Regions from separate parts of the Paenibacillus sp. MER 180 genome, predicted to be linked through region 3. Evidence: predicted binding sites of a transcription regulator. Region 3 holds the regulator's gene; each other region holds the start of a gene.
What was found. Region 3 encodes LexA, which represses DNA repair genes until DNA is damaged. Its sites were predicted from a motif close to CGAACATATGTTCG; they were not measured.
Positions count from the first base shown of each region.

Region 1: M3661_RS04980 (YhjD family protein) is a predicted target of LexA. The motif match lies at 4,685-4,698, and genes of this name have one in related genera.
Region 2: M3661_RS15125 (DNA polymerase IV) is a predicted target of LexA. The motif match lies at 4,278-4,291, and genes of this name have one in related genera.

Region 1 is NZ_JAMAVT010000002.1:505,490-511,929, forward strand. Features, by position in the region: gene M3661_RS04955 (DinB family protein) at 1-477, shown strand, start outside; gene M3661_RS04960 (SOS response-associated peptidase) at 565-1,296, opposite strand; partial or broken gene M3661_RS04965 (Y-family DNA polymerase) at 1,608-1,861, shown strand; gene M3661_RS04970 (DNA polymerase IV) at 1,976-3,244, shown strand; gene M3661_RS04975 (YhjD family protein) at 3,241-3,744, shown strand; gene M3661_RS04980 (YhjD family protein) at 4,121-4,558, opposite strand; gene M3661_RS04985 (Crp/Fnr family transcriptional regulator) at 4,813-5,322, shown strand; gene M3661_RS04990 (GNAT family N-acetyltransferase) at 5,371-5,904, shown strand; gene M3661_RS04995 (spore coat associated protein CotJA) at 6,102-6,419, shown strand; gene M3661_RS05000 (spore coat protein CotJB) at 6,422-6,440, shown strand, end outside.
Region 2 is NZ_JAMAVT010000008.1:180,583-187,022, forward strand. Features, by position in the region: gene M3661_RS15110 (FecR family protein) at 1-310, opposite strand, end outside; gene M3661_RS15115 (CHASE2 domain-containing protein) at 403-2,259, opposite strand; gene M3661_RS15120 (ferredoxin) at 2,526-2,759, opposite strand; gene M3661_RS15125 (DNA polymerase IV) at 2,875-4,182, opposite strand; gene cimA (citramalate synthase) at 4,472-6,085, shown strand; gene M3661_RS15135 (TlpA family protein disulfide reductase) at 6,175-6,440, opposite strand, start outside.
Region 3 is NZ_JAMAVT010000006.1:5,188-11,627, reverse strand. Features, by position in the region: gene M3661_RS11470 (HAD family hydrolase) at 1-575, opposite strand, end outside; gene M3661_RS11465 (hypothetical protein) at 632-1,162, opposite strand; gene M3661_RS11460 (DUF896 domain-containing protein) at 1,227-1,442, opposite strand; gene M3661_RS11455 (LysM peptidoglycan-binding domain-containing protein) at 1,622-1,984, opposite strand; gene lexA (transcriptional repressor LexA) at 2,261-2,890, shown strand; gene M3661_RS11445 (DUF817 domain-containing protein) at 3,395-4,213, shown strand; gene M3661_RS11440 (LysE family translocator) at 4,273-4,905, opposite strand; gene trpS (tryptophan--tRNA ligase) at 5,454-6,440, opposite strand.

The sequences.
Region 1 (6,440 bases), on a different contig from region 3:
GAGGAGATTACACGTAAGCCAAGCGAGGAGGAGTGGTCGCTCGGGCAGGTCTATATGCATTTGATCCGCTCTGCGCTCTTTATGCATCTCCGTCAGGTGGAAGTGTGCCGCGACATGACTGTAGATGCAGCTGGCAATGACCAGTTGGAGAAGACGCATCAGGGCAGTATGGCCTTTGCGGCTGGGAGCATTCCTCCTATTCGTGTGAAGGTGCCAGCCTCTCCAGAATATACGCCACCTCAGCCTGCCAGCAAGGAGGAGGTTGTAGAAGGCATGCAGGCAGTACTGCGACGCATGAACGAGCTTGAACCTGTTATTGCCTCGATTCCAGAGCATCATAGAACGATGCATCCAGGCTTCGGCTACTTGAGTGCGATGGAATGGTACTTGCTTGTGGATATGCACTTCCGTCACCATGCTCTGCAGCGGGGACGCCTGGCGGAATTTCTCCGGGGAACTCCATCAGCCTCGTATTGAATTAGCATCGGAGTATCGGATGCTCTAAGGTGCGCGATTGCGAGATGAAGGAGCATGGCGTGATACTGCTATATGCTAGCGATAGGTTTATAGCGTAAATAAGGTAGGGGGGACGCTGTCTGGTGTCTCCTCTTGGTGCTGCTCGCTTATCTGCTCGATACAGGAGGGATCGTCCACTCGTGTATTCCCCACCTTAGCGCTGACAGGGTAGACCTCCATTAGCTTAGACGGATAGGGAAGGAGAACGGATTGAAGCTTCCCAGTGTCGGTCATTCGGCGATCAAGCCAGAATGACAGCTGATCCTCTGGTAAAATAACCGGCATTCGATCATGAATCGGCTCCATCAGCTCGTTCGGAGTCGTCGTGATGATCGTGCAGGTGCTGATCTTCTCCCCATTGGGATTGACCCATGTGTCATATAATCCTGCCATATTGAAAATACCGCCATCAGTGCGTCTAATACGCATAGGCTGCTTCTTTCCATCTGGATTTCGTTTCCATTCATAGAAGCTGTCTGCTGGTATAATGCACCGCTTCCGCTGGAATGGGAGGCGGAAGGCGGGCTTGTCCCGAACGGTTTCGGCGCGCGCATTAATTGTTCGTGCAGCGAACTTCTCGTCCTTCGCCCAAGCTGGAATGAGGCCCCACTTAAGCGGTCCAAGCCGCAGCTTCGTACCATCATGAATCAGGGCAGGTACTTGCTGGCTCGGCGCAATATTGTAGCGCGGCTCATGGAAGGGCACGAGGGCTCCTGAATCAAGCAGATAGTGCGCCATTAGCTGTTCAATGGTTACGGTTAATGTATATCGTCCACACACGTTACGTCTTCCTCTCTTGTCCGTTCTATCCTATGGTGATCTCATCATATCACATTCTCTTCCTTCCCGTGAGGTGATCCCTCAGTCACATGCAACGACTTAAACTTTACATACATTCAGCGTGAATTTGGATTTATACGCAATCCGCAGTAGATCCTCACCTGCTCGACGCCATTCGATCCGAATTTTCAAAATCTCCCTGTTGAAAAGAGAATGTACGTTCGGTATTCTGAGTATATAAGAACAAACGTTCTCAGTGGGGTGAAGGGTGTATGGATGGCAAACCGAATAAATCATGAGAACGAGTTATTATGTTGGCAGATTGTCAATCGTTCTATGCGAGTGTGGGGAAGGTTTCACACCCTGAATACAAGGATCGTCTGCTAGTAGTAGGCGATCCTGCTCGTCGTGCTGGCATCGCACTGGCAGCTTGCCCTACAACTAAGAAGCATGGTGTCATACAGCGGCTCGGCTTGGCTAAGCCATTAGTAAATGTGCAGACCTTATTGTTGTTCAGCCCCGTATGGATGAACAGCATTTGGATATGGCGGGCAGCCTATTACTTGCATAACGAATGTATGTTCGGCATACAATAGGAATATACGTTCTTATTTTGTGGTTGTGTATGTGTATGTGATTGTGTATGTAATATGATTTATAACTATTGGAGGGCTTTAGTGTGAGTCAGAAAAGGGAAAGGGTAATATTTTTGGCCGATTGCGAAAGCTTCTACGCAAGTGTAGAAAAAGCAGATCATCCAGAATATCAAAATAAAGCAGTAGCAGTAGCTGGTGACCCTACACGTCGTTCAGGGATTATTCTGGCCGCGTGCCCGATCGCTAAAAGTTTTGGTGTGACGTCAGCCGAACGGTTGGGTGAAGCACTCAAGAAATGCCCCGATCTCATCATTATGCGTCCTCGTATGCAGCATTATATCGATGTTTCATTGATGATTACTCAGATTTATGAAGAGTTTACGGATTTGGTTGAAGTGTTTAGTATTGACGAACAATTTTTGGATGTGACAGCCAGTCAATCCATTTTTGGTGATCCAATCACCATTGCGAAGGAAATCCAGAAACGGGTAATGCTCCAGACAGGGGTGCGGATTCGAATCGGGATCGGTACCAATAAAATATTGGCTAAGACGGCAACGGATATTTGGGCCAAAAAAAATAAAAGCGGTATTTTTACTTTGCATCCATCCGACGTTCCCACCATGCTGTGGAAAGAGCCCGTTCATAAAATGTTCGGTGTTGGATCTCGAATGTGCAAGCATTTTGCGAAACTAGGGATCGTTACGATTGGGGATATTGCGAGAACTCCATTGCCCCAGCTCAAAAATAAATTTCGAGCTCGATTCGGCAAACAGTCGGATATTCATGCCGAGGTGATGTGGCGAACTGCGAACGGCTTGGATGATAGTCCGGTAACACCGGGTACATTTCAAACACCTCCCAAATCGATTGGTCACATGATGACCCTGCCCAGGGATTATGTGCATTCTACGGAGATCGATACTATCCTGTTGGAGTTGACGGAGGAAGTCTGCCGAGATTGTCGGATAAAAGGGTATATGGGCTGGGTCGTAACCGTAAGCTGCATGTGCAGCCCGTATGAAGCGCCCACAGGATTCTCACGCCAAATGAAAATGCCGGATCCGACGAATCATACAAATAAAGTATTTGATATGGTCAAGCGAATTTTTTATCAATATTGGGATCGAATGCCTGTACGTCGTGTAGGTGTTATGCTAAGCACATTGGAAGATGACCAGCAGTATCAACTAACGCTCTTTGAAGATCAAGTCAGAGCTAGAGCGCTGGATAAGGTGACGGATATGATTAAGGATCGATATGGCAATGCGGCAATTATCAGAGCTTCTTCTCTTACCTATGCAGGTCAAGCGGTAGAGAGATCCCTGAAAATCGGGGGGCATTATAAATGAGTAAAAAGCTCGAGAAGAATGGTCTTTGGGAGTCCAGCCGGATGATGTTACCGCAACATCGGGAGGCTCTGTTGAGAAGGCATAGTGATACGTCAAGCGGGGAGTTAAACCAGCCAAAGAGGGAAGATATTGAATTAATGCGCGATTATGTTCTACTTTCGGTGATGTGTACGATGGTAACTAAGAAAATTCACGAAATGAAGGGATCCTCTGAGACATTGAAATCTCTGTATACCAAGGCTGCTCAAATCCTTGCAAATGATATCTCTACCGACCTGTCCAAAAGAAGACAGGAGATGTTGAAAAAAGAAATTCGTATTGTAGATGAAGAGAAGCATGATAGTACAATGATATTACACTATGCGTACCATGGCTATGAGGATAGCTTTCATATAACGAAAGAGTACATGAAGATGGAGATAAGCAGAAGGTTAGCTCGATACACGGATAGACTTACTACTAAATTAAGCAACTTAGTTGAAATAGAGCCGCGATATTAATCGAGTCAAGAGAAAAAGAAAGAGAGCAGCATTGAGAACGCCTCGGTGTTTGACTTCTAAGTATGACAAAGCCATAACGAAGAATGCCAATTTCCCCAACTCGGGACTGGTTAGCCTGTTGAGAAATCCTCAACAGGCTTTTTATCTTTTCCATTGTGTATTCATCCACAGCGTTAATAGAGAATAGACTCCAACAATCGAAAGTTCGGGGATGCAGTGAATTCTGCGGGCTGTCTCATTGACGATGCTGGGCAAGCACGTGAGATCAGAAATGCCCCTTAGCAAGCATCAGAAGAGCGGCTGCTCCGTCCTTGTTAAGGGGCATTGTTCTGAGGAATTGGATAAGATGAGGCAGCGGTGAATATGGGCTGTAAACCTATTGGTGCCGAGTAAGGGGACTGCCCATACTTGTGGCTGGATTCGAAGCTTGGGAGGCGGCAATGTTCAAGTAAGCCTGCATGCGGTTCTTCACCTCTGCACGAATTAAGCCGCGCAGCATGTAGAACGAATGTTGATAGCCTCGGCATACGTATTGGACACGAATCCCATGTTCAAGCCGTTCCTCCTCATATACTTTAATGCCGCGGTTGCGAAACTGTTTGCGCAGGCGGTACAGATTGAGAGAAGCATTATCTTGTGCTTGTCTTAGACATTGTGTGTAAATGTCGGACATCTTCAAATTAGAGGCTCCAATCCGTTCAATGTCACGTTCCAGCACATCCAAGATTAGCGTTTGAATAATATATTGCTTGACAATGTAGGCATCTTCTCCGTTGTGGGGGGGAGAGCCGTTCGATGCGAATGGTGTACCCATGCGCGTTCTTCCTCCTTGTATATATCGCGTGTATGCCATATGCATGGCCTCATGTCGTGTGAGGCATGAGATATCTATTTAAAAAGAGCAGATAGAGAACTCTTGTTCTCATTATATCCATAATACCGAACAAATATTCGTATTTCAACAACCAAACGTGGTCAAAAGGGTGAGAAATCGGTACAATAGGTACAACATACGTGCGAATGCGGCAGCATTCATAGACGGAACGGCAATTAGGGGGGCAGCCAAAAATGATTATGACACTGCATCGGGGAGAAGTTTTATTTCGACAAGGAGATCCAGGAACGTATTTGTACCGCATTATAAGCGGGCTGTGCAAGGTTACACGCCTGCATGAGAACGGCAATATTATTTTGTTCAACCTCGTATACACGGGCGAAATCGTCCCGCATCATTCCTTAATCACGCCGAAGGAATGTCACGGAACAGCGATCGCGATGGTTAAGACGGTCGTGGAACGGATTCCGGCTGAGGAGTGGTATGAAGGCTTGCGGCAGCAGCCGGACAAGGCGCTGGATGTTGCGAAGCTGCTTCAAGATAAGCTGCGTTTCATGCAGCAGCGCATTGATCATTTGACTATCGGGACACCGAGTGAACGACTAGAGCTGTTGTCAGCATGGCTGAGAAGCTATGCGGATACGATGCCTATTACCGAATTATTGACACAAGAAGAAATCGGCCAATTTATTGGTGTGCGGCGGGAAACGGTAAATCGGCTTCTTCGTCAGGGTCAGATATAGGATGGGATTTCAAATGCCACCCAAGTGTGCTTTAATAGAAGGATCATTTTGAATCCTGTAATCATATCGGAGGGCTATATGTTGCTTGAGACGAAACGTTGTACACTTACCAAGCTGCAAGCAAGTGACTATGATAACGTAAGACGGCTGTATGTGAACGAGGAGGTACGCAAATATCTGGGCGGGGCATGGACAGAGGAAGAGGCGATTACAGGCAGCTTCCGCAGAATGCTTGCTTCTCAGGAAGGAACCCCGTTCTGGATCATTAGAGAAAAGCAAACGAATGCGTTTATCGGGTTGATTTCTCTAGATACGCACCATGATGGCGTCAGTACGGAGGTATCTTATGAGCTGCTGCCTGAATGGTGGGGCTCTGGATATGCGGCAGAGACAGTTACAGCAGTGATTGATTACGCATTTCGCGAACTAGGATTGCCTGAAGTGATCGCCGAAACACAAGCTGCGAACAAGGCCTCATGCAGGCTCTTGGAACGAATCGGCATGAGCTTCCGGGATACGGTGCAAAGATTTGGCGAACAGCAAGCGATATACGGCATCACCAACAGAGAGATCGTATCGTAAGCGACAGAAACGGAGCTCAACACTCGTTCTTTATTATTTGACATTCAATCCTATAGCGCCAATAAAGCCAAGGTGTACAGAAAATCAGATCTGTCACATCTTGGCTTAAATTATGTACATGGGACATTCCTACTCTCACATACAAGTAAGAGATCGAGTAAATGCGAACATGAATGCAAGGAGGAGTAAAGAGTGTCATGGAACACGAATTACAGCGAAATTTAGCTTCAGAAGATCTGCCTCCGGTTGGACAGCAAGAGAGAAGCGGCTGTTGTCCGACGGAACAGGCTGTGCCGCAGGAGCGTGTATATTTCCCGTTCCGAAGTCCGTGTGACCCCTGTCCGCCACTGCCTTATTCCGTCTTTGTTGTACCCATCAACCAATTCATCACGTTCCAGCCGCCTAATCTCCCACAGTTCCCACCTGCGCAGGCACTACGCTGTGGAACCTTATGGCCTGCCCTATACAGCCCGTACCATTCCCGCAGAAACCAGCGAGGGGAGGAAGAAGCTTGACGATGAGTGTACATCCTTATC
Region 2 (6,440 bases), on a different contig from region 3:
TAACATCTGCACTCGCCCCGATGGTCAGCTCATCATCTTTATCCCCACCGGCCAATTGAATAACAATCCGTGATTTATCTCCCGTGAGAAGACGATCACCTTGATTTATGCTCATCTTCTTGAACACTTGGATCGCCTTGTCCCCTCCTGCCTTCGTTACGTATACACTGCCCTTCCATTCCTTCACAACACCTACTCGTACAGCTTTGGCAGGAGCCTCTGCACCGTACACGGTTCCCCATGATCCAGTTCCAAATAGAGTGAAAAATACAACCATACAGGCGAGGCTGCTTTGCAACAAGCGTTTCATTTGCATTCCTCCATGCTCTCCTTACATCACATATAATTCAGGTGTCAGACAACGTCAGCATGAACATACTGACGGATCCCCTTCGTTCTGACTCATTCTCGTTCTGATAACACTTCATATGCCATTACTTCTTCGGACTTCCCCTTTAATTGGAGGGGTCCAATCTTTGCCAGGTCGAAGCGATTGCATATTCGCACGTACGTACCTTCCCCAACCACGATTTGCCCTGGCAAAGCCCTTGATTCTAAGCGAGAAGCCACATTGACGCTATCTCCAATCGCCGTGTAGTCCAAGCGCAGCTTCTCTGAACCAACATTGCCCACAATCGCTTCCCCACTCTGAATGCCAATGCCGATCCCAAATCGATCACTAAGCTCAATGCCTTCCGCTAGCCGTGCACGCAATTCCTCAGCACAGCGCTGAAGCTCTAATGCGGCACGCACTGCATGATCCGCATGATTATCAAGGTGATATGGAGCTCCGAAGATCGCCATAACGCCATCACCCATAAATTTATCTAATGTCCCATTGTGCTTAAATATCGTGTCAGCACACAGATGCAAATATTGATTCAAGAGCTGAAGCGTTGACTCTGGTGCCAATCGTTCTGACAGTGGGGTAAATCCTCTAACATCAATGAACATCACTGTAATATCCGTGCGTACCCCACCTGCCTTAACGGGCTCATGTGATTCCAACAGCTTCGTTACCACGGAGGGTGATACATATCTGCCGAATAGATCTTCAACATGCTGTCTTGCTCTCCGTTCCTCCCGACCACGGTAAGCTACAATGAGAATATAAGAAGCCCCCATTCCACACAATTCGGTAAAGTAAGGAATGAAGACGGAGCCGCTCTCGTAAATCCCAATCCATATCAGCGTAAATACCAAGACGATGCCTATAGCAGCTGCCGCCCCTTGAATTCCCCGAATTCGCGATGCACTCCAGACTACGGCACCAATGCCAATGGACAAGGCAAGAACGTTCCATGCAATTGGCGCTTCCTTATAGAAGCGGCCTTCTACCAGGGATTGAACCATATTCGCGTGAATCTCAACACCATACAATGTCATGGATCGACTAAGCGGTGTCATATGCCGGTCGCTCAAAGACGCAGCATATGGACCTATTAGCACGACAGAATCCTTATAATAAGAAGGATCAACCGTGCCATTCCATACATCAGCGAATGACTGACGGTCATATCCGTCCACGTCCTCCTCACTGCTTCCATATATAGAAGAGAAATAATCAAAAGCAGCTTGCCCACGATCATCAGTTGGAATTCGCTTTGCTCCTCTATACCATGTTCCACTTGTCTCATCCCATGAAATCTGTTCATTTTCCGGCAGAAGCTGATTCGCCGCTAAAATATCAATCGAGGGAATCATATTTCCCCGCTCATCCGGAATGCCAAGACAGATTTTGCGGATAACACCATCTCCATCAGGCAGTACATTCACATGTCCAAGCTGACTTTCACCAACTTGAATGGAGGATGGAGGCCGTTCCACACTTTCCGCCCGAAGGGAATCCGCATGTTCCTGTAAGGGAAGAAGAGATACTTGCACGGGTAAATAAATGGTTGGGTATGTATTCAATTGCTCAGATAAGGTTCGGTCGTCCCTCTCATTCTGGGAAGGATCTAGCATAAGTATATCGATGATGACCGCCCTAGCTCCAGCCTTCATCAGCTTCGCGCTTAATTCAGCATAATGGGATCGTGGCCATGGGAAAGAGCCCATCTGTGCCAAGGAAGGCTCATCAATCGTAATCATCTTAATTCGATCATCTGGTTGGCGTTCTTCAATACTCTTCGTACGCAAGGCATCACGAAATGCCTGCTCTGCCATATGAAACACGCCGCCTGTTCCATTACTATACCCATATACCGTAACCATCGTCAGTATCATAACGACCAATGACGGGACGGCAAATTTATTCATTTCGATATCACCTGCTTCATTTGAAGGCATGTACCCATATATTGAAAATTACAGTTTGATATACTCTGCTATATTTAATCTATCATATTGTATGAGCGTATACGATGACATGGGCAATTTCAAGTTGAATTTTGTCGAATTTTGCGAATTTTTTTTGCTTTGACGCAGTAATTAGATGGGGTGAGCAGATATAATAAAATCCCCGCGGGAGGCGCGGGGATCGTGTAGGTATTCTCTCTCTATGTGAGTATACTGCTTGCAGTAGGTTAGTTAAATGGTGCGTCCGCAATCTTAATAGAATCTGTTGGGCAGCCATCTGCAGCATCTTGCAAATCGTCGAACAGATCGTCAGGGATAGCGGTCACCCCTTGGTTGTTGTCACCTTCATAAATAACTTCTGCGATACCTTCATCGTCGTAGTCGTAAATGTCAGGTGCAGTAGCTCCACATGCGCCACAAGCGATGCATGTGTCTTTATCAACCCAAGTATATTTTGCCATTGGTTAGTTCCCTCCTGTAATGTTACAGATCTTCTTGGTTCCTCCGTTATCAATATAATACAAACAAGCTTGGAATTCAAACGATTTCCAACTTTTTTAAATGATTTGGAAATTATTATTCGCCGCCTGATTCATGCAGCGTATCCGTCTGGAGTGAAGTCCCTCGTACACGATGGTTGCGAAGCAACGAGGATGGATCATCCCCTATCATTCCTAACGTAACAATCGCATTCTCTCCATATTTATCTCGAATCCGATCCATCGTCTCTATCAATTGCTCCCGCTTCGGCTGCCGCTCAAAATCGAACAGATCCAACTGAACGGCTGCCTCTTGCTTCGCTACTAGATTTTGACCCGTAATCCCCAGCAGTCGAATAGGGCTGCCTGAAGTCCAATGTCGTTCATAGAGCTTCCATGCTTCATCCAGTAAGATGTCCGCATCATCTGTCGGCCCTTGAAGCGTGCTCGACCTCGTAATCGTCTTCATTTCCGGGTTACGAATCGTAAGCTGCACCGTTTGCGCCATCAACTTCTGCTTCCTGATCCGACGAGCAACTTGATCAGCCAAGTTCAGCAGAACCCTTCTTACTTCTTCCTTCGATTCCACATCCCTAGGCAAAGTGGTCGTATGACCGATCGATTTGCTCTGTTCGCGTTCCGCCTTCACCTGCCCGTCGTCCAAACCATGTGCCGCCTGCTTCATCCAATGTCCCTGTGTGCCAAATAGAGAAACAAGTCGCCCCTCATCAGCATGAGCAAGCTCTCCGATGGTTCGTATTCCTGCCCGTGACAGCTTATCTGCAGTCTTCCGCCCAATGCCGAACAACTCCCCGCATGGCCTATGCCACAATTGCTGAGGTACATCTCGGATTCGAAGGATAGTTATGCCGTTTGGCTTCTTCATATCAGAGGCCATCTTCGCCAGCAGCTTATTAGGCGCGACACCTATAGAGCAAGGCAAACTTAATTCTTCCCGGATTCGTGTCTGAAGTTCGTTCGCGATATCGAGCGGTGTTCCGAATATTTTGGATCCAGTAATATCCATATAACACTCATCAATCGATACCACTTCCACCAGTGGGGTATAGCTGCGTGCAATGTCTATAAAGGCTCTCGAGTACTTCCGATATAAATAAAAATCTGGACGAATGACAATCAAGTGAGGACATAGCCGCATCGCCTGCTTCACATGCATTCCTGTTCGAATACCAAGCTTACGAGCTGCATAAGAACAAGTAACAATGATCCCCTTGCGCAATTCCATACTTCCTGCAACCGCTGTTGGCTTCCCCTGATACTTCTCCGGCTCCTCTGCGGCATGTACAGAGCAATAGAAGGCATTCATATCGAGATGCAGAATGACGCGACCCTTGGTCGGATAATATTGTTGTATGTTATCACGCGAGGTTTCGTTCTCGTTCATACACTGTCCTCCTTCCTAACATATTAATGATACCTCTCATCCATAATTTAATTGTAAAATATATACAGCTTCGTTAATCGATCAATTCATCTATTCGAACAATTGTTCTTCCTTATTCCTAAGCTTACCGATATCTCTGATCGGTTGCAAGCCTCATTCAAGACTCCCGTTGAAAAAAAAACAGTGATTCATTTATGAAAATACGTCTATACAAGCAAAAAAGCAGTGCTATAATAGGGAAATAGTTATTTCCATATTCATCCTTGCAAAACTGAAGGAGGTTCCGAGAATGTCGAAAGTCATTTCTATTTTTGACACTACACTTCGCGACGGCACCCAAGGCGAAGGGATTAGCTTGTCTGCAGACGATAAGATCAAGATCGCGCGCAAACTTGATGCGCTTGGCGTCACATACATTGAAGGCGGCATTCCAGGCAGCAATGGCAAGGATATAGAATTTTTCAAACGAGTAGCGGCATATTCATGGAATGCGAAGCTAACAGCATTCGGCAGCACTCGCCGCAAAGACTCAATGGCCGAACAGGATTCGAACCTTAATCGGATAATCGAAGCAAACGTTCCTGCCGCAACGCTTGTCGGGAAGTCATGGGACTTCCACGTACACACTGCGCTGCAAACTACGCTGGATGAGAACCTAGCTATGATCTATGATTCCATCGCCTATCTGAAGCGAGCAGGGCTTGAAGTCATGTTGGATGCTGAGCACTTCTTCGACGGATACAAGAACAATACAGAATATGCGCTTGCTGTACTACGCAAGGCGCAAGAAGCCGGAGTTAATTGGGTCGTTATGTGCGATACGAATGGCGGAACGCTTCCTGGCGAGATCGGCAGTATTATTCGTGACGTACACAATCACGTCCAAGTGAAGCTCGGCATTCATACTCATAATGATTGTGAGCTTGCTGTAGCGAACACACTTGCTGCGGTAGAGGCGGGTGTTACCCAAGTGCAGGGCACCATTAACGGATATGGCGAGAGATGCGGCAATGCCAACTTGTGCTCGATCATCCCAACACTTCAATTGAAGATGGGCTATTCTTGTGTTGACGCAGAGCAACTACAATCGTTGACGCCTGCTGCACGCTATATCAGTGAAATTGCCAACGTCACGATGCCTGTGAATCAGCCTTATGTCGGCAATGCAGCCTTCGCCCACAAGGGTGGAATCCACGTGTCCGCGATTATGAAGGATGCCCGTACCTACGAGCATATCGTGCCTGAGCTGGTTGGCAACAAGCAGCGAATTCTCGTCTCAGAACTAGCAGGCCAGAGCAATGTACTATCCAAAGCACAACAATTGGGCTATGAGCTTGACCCAACGAAGCCTGAAACGAGGGCCATCATGGAGAAAATCAAGGAGCTTGAGCATCAGGGATATCAATTCGAAGGTGCTGACGCCTCGTTGGAGCTGTTGTTGCGCCAGGCCACAGGTCAAGCCGAAGATCCATTTACATTCGAGTCTTTCAAAATACTAGTTGAAAAATCTTCATTACGCTCCGTTGTATCGGAAGCGATTGTGAAGCTGCAAATTGATGACGAGTCGATCTACATGGCTGCAGAAGGCAACGGTCCTGTGAACGCTCTCGACAGCGCATTGCGCAAAGCACTGAGCCGTCACTACCCTTCCATCGCCGACATGCACCTCACCGATTACAAGGTAAGGGTGCTTGATGAGAATAATACGACGGCTGCCAAGGTACGCGTGCTTATCGAATCAACAGACTCGCGCAATACGTGGAGTACGGTTGGCGTCTCCAGCAACGTCATCGAAGCGAGCTGGGAAGCACTTATTGACAGTATTCGTTATGCACTCATCGGTCAAGAGAAAGTCGCTACATCCGCTGAACGCAAAGAACAAGTTGGACTCGTCAATCACTAATAAAATGCGATATATCCGGAATACGAAAACAGCCATAACCACTTTAATGAAGAGGTTACGGCTGTTTTCATTTTTCGTTTTTCGTTTTTTTATTCCTCTATGACTTGTTGAATCGCTTTTTCTAATTCAGCTGGAGGTCTTATGCCATCGTAACGTTGCCGGATTACCCCATTCTTATCCAGCAATACATTGGTAGGAAATCCAATTCCGTTATACGCCTTGAAAGCTTTCCCCGCGGTATCCAAGAGCACTGGATTCGTCAATCCAAAGGCAGACACGAATTCTTTGGCTCCTTCCTCCGTATCATGAGCGGTCACATTGATCGATACCATCAACAGCTTATCCTTGTATTTAT
Region 3 (6,440 bases):
GGATCAGGCTTCCCTTGTGGATGATGTCCAGAGATAACGATATGATCGAAATAGGATAGAAGCTCACGCTCTCCATTCAGCTTCTCCTGCTGCAAATCAGGCGATCCGTTCGTTAACAACAATAGTGGATATTGCGCAATCAATTGTCGCAGCACCTCATAAGTCTCATCGTACACATACGAACGAGAACGACGTTCACTCATAAATCGCTCCGCCAGCTCGGCACCTAATGCATCATCAGGTTGACCAGCGGCTTGAAGACCTTGTGTCCATGCAGATTGTCGATACATCGGCGCAAGCTGTTCCAACAATCGAAATTCAGGATGTTCTCCCTCTGCGAATCTCCCCCACAGCGCTTCAAAGGGATTAATCCCAATATTCTGTGTGAAAGGATAAGTCTCATAAGAGGCAAACAATTCACGAGCAGCTTGACGAACGAATGCTTCCAATTGTTCTACATTGACCCCAGTCTTATCTTGCGCGTATTTACAAGTTGCAGCAAAAGCTTCCTCAACACAACGCTCATCCCATAACAAAGTATCATCCAGGTCGAACAGTACAGCACGAATAGCCAAGTTTCATCTCTCCCATCACAGCGACAATGATAACGAATCCTCTATATCGGATTTCTCTATTTTTTCGAGTCTTTCTTCGATGTATCTTCGAATTCAATCTTATGTTGATTTGCGAAGGAACGAAGACGTTCCCCCATTGCATTCGTATCATAACGATTCAGCACTCGCGAGAAAATCCAATTCGCACCTTTCCCCGTGTGTTCAATAACAACATAACCAGGTTGGATCGCAATTTTCTTCATATCCTTTGCAGACAGAGTACGGAGACGATTCCAGCGAATCGTAGATACCTCACCTGCTCCAACACGAAGAAATGGTCTTCTCAGAAATAATATAATCCCCAATCCGACGTAACACACGATTGTGATCCAATATAGAGTTGGATATTGATTGTCCGTAATGATACCGCCCAACAATCCATACATAATGGCGAAGGCGATTAAAGCGATTGGCATAATGAAGCTGCGTCCTTTAAACTCTTCGTGCGCAGGCTTGCCAGCAGCGAACGTCGGTTTGCCTTGCTTCATTCGCTGTTTGTTTAACTTTTCACTATTTTGACGGACTTTACGTTCCCAACTGCGAGACATGAATTCGCAACCCCCTGTATAGTAAACGAATAATGTGAATCCATCGTTATCGATGAAGGTTCATTTAATGAACGATCCCGTTCGATCCAGAGTTATCTGTTCCTTCTTCATCTTCTACATAGCGAATAGTGTCTAATTGATTGCGTACCTGCTTGCGGAATAGAACCAAATATTCCTCGCGCAGTTTCGCGCGTTCTTCCATTTCCTCATCGTTCAGCCCCACTGTCTTATGTTTGCGGGCCAATTCATTAATTCGTGCAATAAGCTTGTCGATATTCATCAGGTACCTCCATGTGTGTAAGCATATGTTCTACTTTGACATGGAGGTAACAGCTTGTCAAGCAAGCAGCAAGAAAGCTTTTATATCGCAAAAAAGAGGCCTCTTCGGGCCTCCAACCGTCTGCTCTTATGTATAGGAATGCAAAGCTTCTCAACCGTAAATTCGACAATGACCCCGACTCATCGGATCGGAACGAGCAATACTTCTCCTGCCGGTAAGATATCACCTTTCAATTGATTCATCTCAACGATTTCATATATAAACTGACGCGTATCCGTATGTTCTGGTTTATAAGAGGATGCAATCCCCCAGAGTGTATCTCCAGGCTGAACAAGTACGCGCTCCACAGCAGCTCCATTTACAATTTCCGTTTGGCTTTCATCCATGCCAAGCGCTTGAACAATGCTTCCACAAGTAATGAACAACAATACAATCAGGCTCATGATGAATCGAACACGTAAAGGAAACAAACGCTTCTTCTGAATAGGTTGTGAAGCTGTTGTCGACACCTTATAGATTGAACGATATGTTGTATACATCATAAATGACTCATCTCCCAAACACTTGTTCTGTTATCTTGTATAATTTAATCTAACACGAACACACGTTTGAGTCAATATTTTTTTAGAACGTTCGTTCCCCTCTTTATATTATCGAAAAATAAGCATTTAACCTCATTTAACTTTCTCTTGTTTCTCTCTCGTAATTTACGAACTTCTCACAATCTTTTTCTGCAGAATCTTTAGAACTTATGTTTGTACGAACGGAGGTTCTGTGGTATAATTTTGTCAAAAGAGTATTCATTGGAGTTGATACCCTTGTCTAAAATATCAAGTCGTCAACAAGCTATCCTTGATTTTATACGTGATGAAGTTCGAGCTAAAGGTTATCCGCCTTCTGTTCGTGAAATAGGCGAAGCCGTTGGTCTAGCATCCAGTTCCACTGTTCACGGTCATCTTGATCGACTCGAGAAGAAGGGATTCATTCGACGTGACCCTACGAAGCCTCGTGCTATTGAACTGCTTAGCCATGATCAATCTGAACGTTCAACAGACTTCTCTCGCTCCTTCGCACGCGTGCCGGTCGTTGGGAAAGTAACTGCAGGCGAGCCAATTACCGCAACAGAGAATATTGAAGATTACTTCCCTCTTCCTATGCATATGGTGGGAGATGACGAGAATGTATTCATGTTGTCGGTCATGGGTAATAGCATGATTGAGGCTGGTATACATAATGGCGACTTTGTCATCGTGCGTCAGCAGCAGACTGCGAACAACGGTGATATCGTGGTAGCCATGACTGAAGAAGATGAAGCAACGGTTAAGACTTTCTATCGTGAGAAGGATCATATCCGCTTGCAGCCTGAGAATCCAACCTATGAACCGATTCGCTTACAGCATGTAACGATTCTGGGCAAAGTTATTGGTTTGTTCCGTGATTTTCATTAAGACATTACATTGATGCCTCGTTCTCTTCTTTTCATGAAGGGAGCGGGGCATTTTGCTTTCTCATTATTTCATATCATTTACTGAACAGTACCTGAACAATCTCATCTAGAAAAGAAGCAGTACCTTTCTTTTGCAGGAGTGGCCTTATGAACAAGACCGGGCATAACGATAACCCAATACGGAACACTTCTGTTTGCATCCATATTTGGCCTATTAAGTTGGAAGTTAAAATTAACGCTCTTTTCTATTCATAAAATTCGACTTCCTCTCCTTATCCTCATCGAAACAACTTCACCACCACTGTTCACTCTTATGAACCCTGTTTTCGAGAGATTTATACCACATCGAATATATACACACATCAACTTTAGCAATAAATATTTATTGTATAACAATAATTTTTTATTGACTAAAAGCATGTATTTGAATAGGATAATACCTAATGATACACCTCGTATAGCTGTTCAAAATTCATTTCTCACGAACACAAGGTAGGAGATAACTATGAATAACTTTTTCAAACTAAAATCATTCCTCAATTTTGGCTGGCAGCAGGCAATGTCCTGCTTGTTCCCCGCTTATATTTTCGCGATGTTGGCACTCACGAAGGTCATTGACATTCCATTCATGCATCGCTATGATTTCCTATTGCTTGTTTGTATCTTGGCGCAGTTTCTAATGATCCGGTTTGGGATAGAAACAATGGATGAATGTAAAGTAATCTGTATGTTCCATTTCATCGGTCTTGCACTTGAAATATTTAAAATCCACATGGGATCATGGGGCTATCCGGAAGACGGTTGGTCTAAAATACTGGGTGTTCCTCTATATAGCGGATTTATGTACGCAAGTGTGGCAAGTTACTTATGTCAAGCGTGGCGACGACTGCAGGTCAAGGTAAATCGATACCCTTCTGCTTGGTTAACGATTCCGCTAGGTGCGGCGATTTACTTCAACTTCATGACTCATCACTTCATTTACGATTTGCGTTGGGTTTTGATGATTTTGCTATTCGTCATCTTCTTTAGAACCTACGTGGAATATACCGTATTAGGCGTGACACGAAGAATGCCGATTGTTCTGTCGTTCGTCTTAATCGGATTTTTTATATGGGTGGCTGAAAACATCGGGACTTTCTTGGGCGCATGGTATTATCCACATCAGACGAACGGCTGGAATCTCGTAAAGTGGGGAAAATTCAGCTCATGGTTTTTGCTTGTCATCGTTTCCTTCATGATCGTCGCCCATCTGAAGCATGTAAAAGGAGGACACTTCAAGAGAAATAGTCATACTCACTTCAATGAGTCGACATTTCAGAAGTAAAACACAACCTTTTAAATACAAAAGCAAAAAACCTAGAACCCTAACAGCTCTAGGTTTTGTTACAGTATTCCTTGAATTGCTACTAAAAACTCATATAAGAAATACCCCGCGAACCCAAATAAAATCAGTCCTGCGATAATAGACATCCGCTTAATCATAGTCCGGCTCATGGCTCTTCTCGTGACAGCCACAATGGCAAGCAACCCAACATCATGGAGGAGGATACCAGCTAATATTCCTGCACCTACGATTAGAAATTTTGCCGGTTGTGTCGTATCATACGAATCAGATAGCACCGCACCAAAAACGGAAATCCAAAACACAAGATTACCTGGCGATATAGCGACGAGCAGTCCATTTCGGTAGGAACTGAAAAATGATGCATTCGGTTTATCGCCAGCCAATGTAATGCCTTGATCCGAGTTTTTGATGGAATCATAGCCTAAATAAATTAAAAAGCATGCTCCGATAAGCCACATGGGGATTTGAATAATAGGGATGGCAAGCACGGAAGCCAAGCCCATATATAAGGCAACGATTAATAAAAAGTCAATGGTCATCCCACCTAGTCCAACAGCCCAGCCATGCATAAATCCCTTTTTCATCCCTTGCTTCGTCATTTCAACGGTCATGGCACCTACAGGCATTGCAACGGCAAGCCCCGCTAGTAAATACGTGAAGAAAAGATTCAATTTCCAACACTACTTTCTATATGTAATAGTTGCTAGTCAATATACACTATACTATATAAATACATAATATTATATATTTATGCATGACAAACTTGAAAATATTTAGGCAAGTAGACACATACTAAAAATGAACCACTATTGATAGTGTATGTAAGAGGACGTAAATACTTCATCATATTTAACTACTCAAAAGCTCTATTTGAACGCATTTCTTCATCCGATAAATTCTGAGATAAATTCGTTACAATCGTTCCTGGGTGATCAGATAATGCACGTACATTAAATTCCTCACCTCGTTTATCCAACTCAACTGCAAATAATGTTATGTATTGATTATATTCCCATTGGTGAACTAGCGTTCTATTTAAGTATACTATTTCATCCGAGTGATATAACTGAGCAAACAGCCAATTCCCCTAACATGTAGGAAATTGGCTGTTTATCTTCTATACAATATCTTAGCATGGGTTTTATATCATAAAGTTAATAACCTGGAGTAATAGTCAATTCGTAAGTGGAATAGTCTATCAAGAGAACAAACAATCAGCTTAGAAATAGTTCATACTCATTGCCTCACGTATCTCTAACATCGTTTCTTTTGCTACAAGGCGTGCTTTTTCTGTACCCGACATAAGAATTTCATCGACCTTTGTGGGATCGTTTTGATACATTCTTCTCCGTTCTCTCATTGGTTCAAGTAAATGGTTGATACTTTGCGATATCTTTCGTTTGCATTCCATACATCCAATCTGCCCCTTTTTACAACTTTCATAAATTTCATCGGAGCCTTCTTTACGAAATGCTTGATGATAAGCGTAGACTGGGCAAATTTCAGGATGTCCGATATCCGTTTTATGGATCCGCGCAGGATCAGTTGTCGCTTTCTTTAGCTTCTCACTAACCTCTTCCTGAGTGGAGTCCAAATTGATCGTGTTACCTAGACTTTTGCTCATTTTATTATTTCCATCTAATCCGACCAGTCGTGGAACATCACCTACAAGTGGTTTTGGTTCCACTAACACAGGTTTATAAAGTTGGTTAAACCGCCGGACAATTTTCCTTGTTTGTTCGATATGAGGAACTTGGTCTTCTCCTACTGGAACCAAAGTCGCCTTACAAAAGGTAATATCAGCCGCCTGGCTTATGGGGTAGCCCAGGAATCCGTAATACATATCATGGAATCCACGTTCTGTGGCTTCCGCTTTTATAGTAGGATTGTGACGTAACGAATTGACCGTAACAAACATGGAAAAATAAGTGGTTAACTCAGCAATCTCTGGGATCAAACTCTGAATAAATATTGTTGCGCTATCAGGGTTAATACCTGCTGATAAATAGTCCAATGCCACATTGCGCAAGTTTTGTTTAATTGATTCGGGTTTTTCAAAATGAGTAGTCAGGGCTTGAACATCTGCAAGTATTAAAAAAGTTTCGTATTGGTTTTGCAACTCCACACGATTTTTTAAACTGCCAACGTAATGGCCAAGGTGCAGTTTTCCTGTAATCCGATCGCCTGTCAAAATCCGTTCTTTCAC